Regions from separate parts of the Microbacterium songi genome, predicted to be linked through region 1. Evidence: predicted binding sites of a transcription regulator. Region 1 holds the regulator's gene; the other holds the start of a gene.

Region 1 (3,405 bases):
CGCGGCGGTCCGTCGCACGGTCGATCGTCCGCTTTCCGCGGGCATCCGCTCAAGCCACCAGATCGCGTCACCGACGTAGCGGGCATCGGTCACGGGGTGAGACCCGGCCGCCACGATCTGCGCCGAGATGGGGGAGGGCCAGGAGCCGTAGGCAGAGGGTGCGTTCACCCGCTCCACGCTACGCGCAGGACGTCCGCGCGGACGTCTCCGAGGCGTGACCTCAGCCGGGGATCGGATGCTGCCACCGGACGCATCCGCGTCTGTGAACGCTGGTCAGGGGAGCGCGCCACGGGGCACGTCGGCAGCGTCCGCGTCGATTGTGGCGGGGGCGTCGCCGACGAACGCTGCGTCGCGCTTCTGGACGAGTTCCGTGAGCCACCACACGAGGGCGCTGACGATGACGACGAGGAAGATGTCGCCCACGCTCAGCGGGCGCAGGAGCAGGAGCCAGAGCACCATCAGCACGCCGAGCACGACGCGGACCAGAACCCGCTGCTGGAACATCCAGGTGCCGAATCGGCCGGTGTTCACTCCGCGGAGCGTGAGCGTGGAGCGGATGCTGTCGTTCACCGCCGCGATCCCGCCCCGAACGGCTCGTGCACCGCGCCAGCGCCCGCTCACCCACGCGAGGAGGGCGATGATGATGCCGACGACCATGACGACCACTGCGGTGTGCTGCATCGCGGCGACGACCGCCGTGTAGACCGCTGTGAGGGCGGTGGCCGGCACTCCCAGGTTGGTGGCGCTCAGGCCGAGGACCGTACCGCCGACGGCGATACCCGTCGCGACGGACAGCCCACCGAGCGCCAGTCCCACGCCCGAGCCCAGCACGGCGGTACTCCGCCGTCGGGCGATCAGGATACCGGTCACGAACAGCGCGAGCGCCACGAAGGGGAGACACCAGCCGACGGTCACCGCCAGTGTGTACACGACGCCCACAGTGGCCAGCGCGTCGCTCTGCGCGATGACGATGGTGCGGTCGATCGTCGGAATCGCGGACGCGAACCCGACACCCTGGTCGAGCAGTCGCTGCTTGACGGCGTCCACGATCGGCCCGAGGGCGATGCCGAGCTCGCCGGAGTCGCTGATCGTGACCGCGCCGTTCGCGCTCCCGCCGTTCGCCGTCGCGACGAGCGCGCGGTGACTCGCCACGAGAGTCGTCTGCCAGATTCCCGAGAACGCGTCCGACGCGACCACCCGGCTGACCGTGGTGGTCACCAGACCGTCGAGTGCCTGGGCGGCGGGGCCGCGCAGGAGATCGATGGATGACAGCGCGGCGGGCGGGAGGTCGAGGGTGGCCACGCCGTCGAACAGGTCATCCGTGATCCCGTCGAGGTCGACCGACTCCGTGATGGCCGACGATGCCTGATCGACGATGACCGCCTGCACGGAAGGATCGTCGATGAGCGGGGCGAAGGTCGACACGAAGGCGGTCTCGTCGACGAGCTGCGCGCGTGCCCATCCCGCGATGATCGTCGTGGGGATGAGCAGCGCTGCGACGATGATGCAGAAGGCGGAAAGCACCGCACGCCATCCTGTGCCGGGAGGGCCGGTCCTCGTGGCGGGCCGGGGCGCATCCGCCCGCAGCCGTGCGTTCTCCGCCTCGAGGCGGTCGAGCCGAGCCTGGAGTTCATCGACGGATGAGGGTGTGGTGCTGCCGGCGAGGGTCATTGCTCACTTATAGCGCGGAAACACTGCGCCGGACAGGGCTTCCGAGCGCAGCGCCGCGCAGGGGGCGGGTCAGACGGCGCGCAGAACGGCCACGATGCGCCCGAGAACCACGGCGTCGTCGCCCAGGATCGGTTCGAACGCCGAGTTGCGCGGAAGCAGCCACGTGTGACCGTCCCGTCGACGGAACGTCTTGACGGTCGCCTCGCCGTCGAGCATCGCCGCAACGATGTCACCGTTCTCGGCATCCGCCTGCGAGCGCACGACGACCCAGTCGCCATCGCAGATCGCCGCGTCGATCATCGACTCGCCCGAGATCTTGAGCATGAACAGGTCACCCTTGCCGACCAGCTGACGCGGAAGCGGGAAGATCTCCTCCACCTGCTGCTCCGCGGTGATCGGCACGCCGGCGGCGATGCGACCGACGAGCGGCACCATGGCCGCGTCGCCGACGGCGGGGGCGGAATCGGCGGGGTTCTCCGTCGACATGCCGGGCAGATCGATGAGGACTTCCATCGCGCGGGTCTTGCCGGGGTCGCGACGCAGGTATCCGCTCAACTCGAGCTGATTCAACTGGTGGGTCACGCTCGACAGCGACTTGAGATCGACCGCGTCGCCGATTTCGCGCATGCTCGGCGGGTAGCCGTGGCGTGCGATCGAACGCTGGATGACCTCGAGGATCGCGATCTGCTTGTCGCTCAGACTCTTCCGCCTGCGCGTCTGGGGCTTCTCCCGCGGGGTGGCCTCGCTCATGATCTCTCCTACTCTCACGGCCTCTGATCGGCATCGTTCTTCGAATGTCGGAGGTCCGTGGTGGGGTGTCGCTATCGAAACCGTATCCGGTTCCGAGCGATCCGAAGAGGAGGTGGCGCGCGTGTCGCGTTCGAACAATCAGACCCCGGGGCCCCGGTTGACAATCTCTCACGTCGAAGATAGCTTCGGAAAAGAGATTCGTATTCGGCCCTCCCGGCCGAGGGTCGAGTACGAATCTCTTCCCACCCCAGGAGGAGCCATGACCAGCGTCGCGTTCTCAGACCGGGCTTATTCGAGCCCCTCGTTCTCGAAGTCCACGCGTCTCACGCTCACCGTGCGGGGGCGTCGCGTCCTCGCCACCCTCGCCGCGCTCCCCGCAGCAGGCGTCCTCGTCCTGGCTCTCGTCAGCGGCGGCTCGGCGATCGCCTCGGCGCAGGACGGCGCGCCCCCGACCACGTTCGCGACGGTCACGGTGATGTCGGGTGACTCGCTCTGGTCGATCGCTCAGGACGTCGCCCCGCATGCCGACCCGCGGGATGTCGTCGACGCGATGGTCCGCCTGAACGCTCTGGAGGGCGCAACGGTGTCCGCGGGTCAGGAACTGGCTATCCCGGCGCAGTACAGCGCAGCGCGCTGAAGCACTTCGTCGGCCGGGCGCGGCGCTCTCCCGCCTACGATGGGACAGGTGAGTGCACGCCTGGAAGATCTGCCGATTCGTGACGACCTGCGGGGGATGACGCCATACGGCGCACCTCAAGCGGCACTGCCCATCGCGCTGAATGTCAACGAGAACACCCATCCTGTTCCGCAGGACGTGGCCGACGACATCCTGGACGCGGTGGCTCGGGCTCTGCGCGATGTCAACCGCTACCCCGATCGAGAGTTCACCGCTCTGCGCGAGGGATTCGCCGACTATCTCGGACACGGCCTGCGCCTCGAACAGATCTGGGCGGGCAACGGCTCGAACGAGGTGCTGCAGCACCT
Region 2 (3,405 bases), on a different contig from region 1:
CCGCGGCCCGCGGGCTCTTCGATTCCCAGCTCGTGCCCGTGGGTGACGTGATCGCCGATGAGACGGTGCGTGCGAGCACGACGACCGGGACCCTCGCCGACCTCCGCCCCGCCTTCCGCACCGACGCGCTCGCCGCCCGCTTCCCCGAGCTGGAATGGAACATCACGGCGGGAAGCTCTTCGCCTCTCACGGACGGCGCGTCGGCCGCGCTCATCATGACCGAGGCGAGGGCTGACGAGCTGGGGCTCCGGCCCCGCGCACGCTTCCGCTCCTTCGCCGTCGTGGGCGATGATCCGCTGTTCATGCTGACCGGGCCGATCCCCGCGACGAAGCGCGTCCTCGAGCGCGCGGGGCTCGGAATCGATGACCTCGACGCCTACGAGGTGAACGAGGCCTTCGCCTCGGTGCCCCTGGCGTGGGCGATCGAGCTCGGCGCCGATCCCGCCAGGCTCAACCCCTGGGGTGGCGCGATCGCCCTCGGCCACGCCCTCGGCTCGTCGGGGACACGTCTGCTCGGCACGCTGTTGGCGCACCTCGAGGCGACCGGCGGTCGATACGGGCTGCAGACGATGTGCGAGGGCGGCGGGATGGCGAACGCGACCATCATCGAGCGGCTCTGAGCGACTGATCGGGCGGTCGGCCTATCGCGCGGTGGGAGGGCCGGTGGTGCTGCGGCTCACGTCGCGATCGCCGGAGTCGATCAGGGAGCTCGTGAAGGCGAAGACGCCGAGCCACACCGCGATCGCGCCGACGAAAGACCCGACGGCGATCAAGAGCGCCGTGCGACCGTCGCGCGACGTCGGGAGGAAGCTCATGTCCCGAGCCTAACCACGGGGCCCGATCGGACCCGTTCCATCGCGCACCGGCGGGGGTGCACGTGCATCGGTGTGCGGGCCGTCCCGCGATGGTGCCCAGTCCACTTGCGAGCAGTTGGCCACCCCGGCGAAGGCGCACCGGATGCTTTCATCGACGTATGTCGAATGGTCTGGTCTTCTCCTCCGACGCGATGGCGATGGACGTCGATCGCGTGCTCCGCTGGCTCTCCGAGGAGTCGTACTGGGCGAAGGGTCGCACTCGCACCACTCACGAGGCGGCGATGGCCGGCTCCCGCAATTACGGCGTGTTCGATGCGGAGACCGGTGAACAGCTCGGTTACGCGCGGGCCATCACCGACGGCGCGACGTTCGCATGGATCGCAGACGTGTTCGTCGACCCCACGGCGCGCGGCAGAGGTGTCGGGAAGCGCATCATGCAGGGCATCATCGGCGACCTGGAACCGCTCGGGCTCAAGCGAACGGCCCTGTTCACCGCAGATGCGCACACCCTGTACGAGAAGTTCGGCTTCACGCAGCTGACCGATCCGGAGTCGTGGATGGTGCGGCGGGGGATCACGATGTGAGGTCGGGTAGCCCGAGGATCACCCGCACGCACGCTACTCATCGCTCGGTCCGCGAAACTTCTTCGGCAGTCCTGCCATGACGAGTTCGTAGGACCGGTCGATCGCCTCACGAAGCTCATCGTCCGGGATACCGCCGCGGGTGCTCAGCCGATTCCACCCCCAACGTCCGATGTACGCCGAGACGTCGGCGTCCTTCGGATATCGGATCAGCCACTCGTCAGCCTCTTGACGGGTGGTGCCGGACTTGACTCCGACGGACGTCCCGTCCCCGAGGAAGGCGAAGATCTTGCCTCGCTCAGCCGGACCTATCTTGAAGACCACATCGCCGTCCCAAGGCTGATCTTCCCACGCACCCCATTTTGCGGAGCAGTACGCGTGCACGTCCTCGGGAGTCACACGTCCAGTATGCCCATCGGTCAGCGCGGGACGTCAAGGTCGTCGAGCGTCCGCTGCCACGCGTCGACCGAAAGCGCGTCCTTCGAGTAGCGGGTCTTCGGATCATCGTCTATCCGCGCGCGCTACACCGACGCCATCGAGTCGTCCGCATGACGCCGTTACGAGGGCATTTCCTCGGTTATCCACAGGACTTCGAATCATGGTTTGATCTGGTTGTTTTCGTCGGGTTGATGTCGGTGGTCCTCGGCAGAATGGGGGGTATGGAAGCACTCGCTGACACGCTCCGACAGGTCGAGTTGACGCTCGGTGCGGTGGTGGGTCGGGCGTATCGGTCGGGCGAGCTGCGGGGCATGGATGACGAGGTATTGCTGACGCTGGTGCGGGGGGCATCGGTGATCGCCCGGCAGGCCGAGGCGCTCCTGGTGGGCGCGGTTGCCGAGTTGGAGGAGCGGGGGGAGGTCGCGCCGTATCCGGAGCGGCCCACCACCCGGTTCGGCTGCCGGTCGTTGAAGGAGCTGGTCCAGCGCACCACGCTCGCCTCCGGTCGGACGGCAGGTGACATCGTGAAGGCAGCGCGAGCCCTGCAGCAGCCGGTGGGGGTGTCGACGGGTGAGGTTCTCCCCGCCACGTATCCGGCGCTGCGTGAGGCGGCGGCGGATGGGGTCGTGGGGCTGGAGGCCCTGGTCGCGGTCGTCGGAACGCTGACTGCGGCGCAGTGCGACCGGGGTGCGCGTTTGGTCGCGGATGCGGAGCTCGCGGCATCGGCTCGCGGGGTGGGGGTGGACGGTGGCCCGTGTCCGGGCGTTGATGATCTGCGGTTGCAGGCGCAGGTGTGGGCGGCGTATCTGGATCAGGACGGTGCCGAGCCGCGCGAGACCCGTGCGCTGCGGAAGAGGGCGTTCACCATCGGCGTGTGCCGGGACGGGATGGTGCCGTGCCGTGGGGTTCTGCTGCCCGAAGTCGCGTCGCAACTACAACGCTTGTTCGACAGCATCCTCAACCCCAAGACCGTCGGACCCGATGCCCCCGCTGGGCCGAGGTTCACCGACCGTGGAGACCCGGGTGCGGACACGATTTTCAAGGACGCGGCTCTGGAAGACCCGGCCCTCGGAGACGCGACTGATCCGCGTACGCGGGTGATGCGGCAGCATGACGCGCTCGCGATGGTCCTCACGGTCGCGGCGAAATCGGGCGCGGTGCCGTCGATCGGGGGCGCGGCCCCGACACTCGTCGTGTCCGTGACTGCTGAGGATCTTGTGTCGGGTCGGGGTCACGCTCACCTCGACGGGTGTGACGAACCGGTCTCCCTCGCCGTGGCCCGGCAGGTCGCGTGCACGGGTGGGGTGCAACGGGTGACTTCCGATGCGGGCGGCCGGATCGTGGGGATCGGCATCGTCGACCGGGTGTTCGCCGCCTACCAGCGCCGGGCGATCACCCTCCGCGACGGGGGATGCCTCATCCCCGGCTGCCACGTCCCTCCCGCATGGTGCGAAATCCACCACGTCACGGAGCACTCCCGGGGCGGACCCACCCATACCGACAACGGTGTCCTGCTCTGCTGGTGGCACCACCGCACCCTCGATTCGAACGGATGGAAAATCCGGACGAAC

The links. The regulator LexA, encoded in region 1, represses DNA repair genes until DNA is damaged. The targets are predictions, from matches to a motif close to TCGAACANNTGTTCGA.
Region 2: ACFM35_RS14665 (HNH endonuclease signature motif containing protein) is a predicted target of LexA. The motif match lies at 1,988-2,003, and genes of this name have one in related genera.

Annotation. Positions count from the first base shown of each region.
Region 1 covers NZ_JBHZIE010000004.1:247,048-250,452, reverse strand. The annotation lists gene ACFM35_RS07650 (dipeptidyl-peptidase 5) at 1-168, opposite strand, end outside; gene ACFM35_RS07645 (hypothetical protein) at 274-1,671, opposite strand; gene lexA (transcriptional repressor LexA) at 1,741-2,421, opposite strand; gene ACFM35_RS07635 (LysM peptidoglycan-binding domain-containing protein) at 2,681-3,058, shown strand; gene ACFM35_RS07630 (histidinol-phosphate transaminase) at 3,098-3,405, shown strand, end outside.
Region 2 covers NZ_JBHZIE010000011.1:166,326-169,730, forward strand. The annotation lists gene ACFM35_RS14645 (thiolase family protein) at 1-620, shown strand, start outside; gene ACFM35_RS14650 (hypothetical protein) at 642-815, opposite strand; gene ACFM35_RS14655 (GNAT family N-acetyltransferase) at 974-1,399, shown strand; gene ACFM35_RS14660 (MmcQ/YjbR family DNA-binding protein) at 1,433-1,795, opposite strand; gene ACFM35_RS14665 (HNH endonuclease signature motif containing protein) at 2,056-3,405, shown strand, end outside.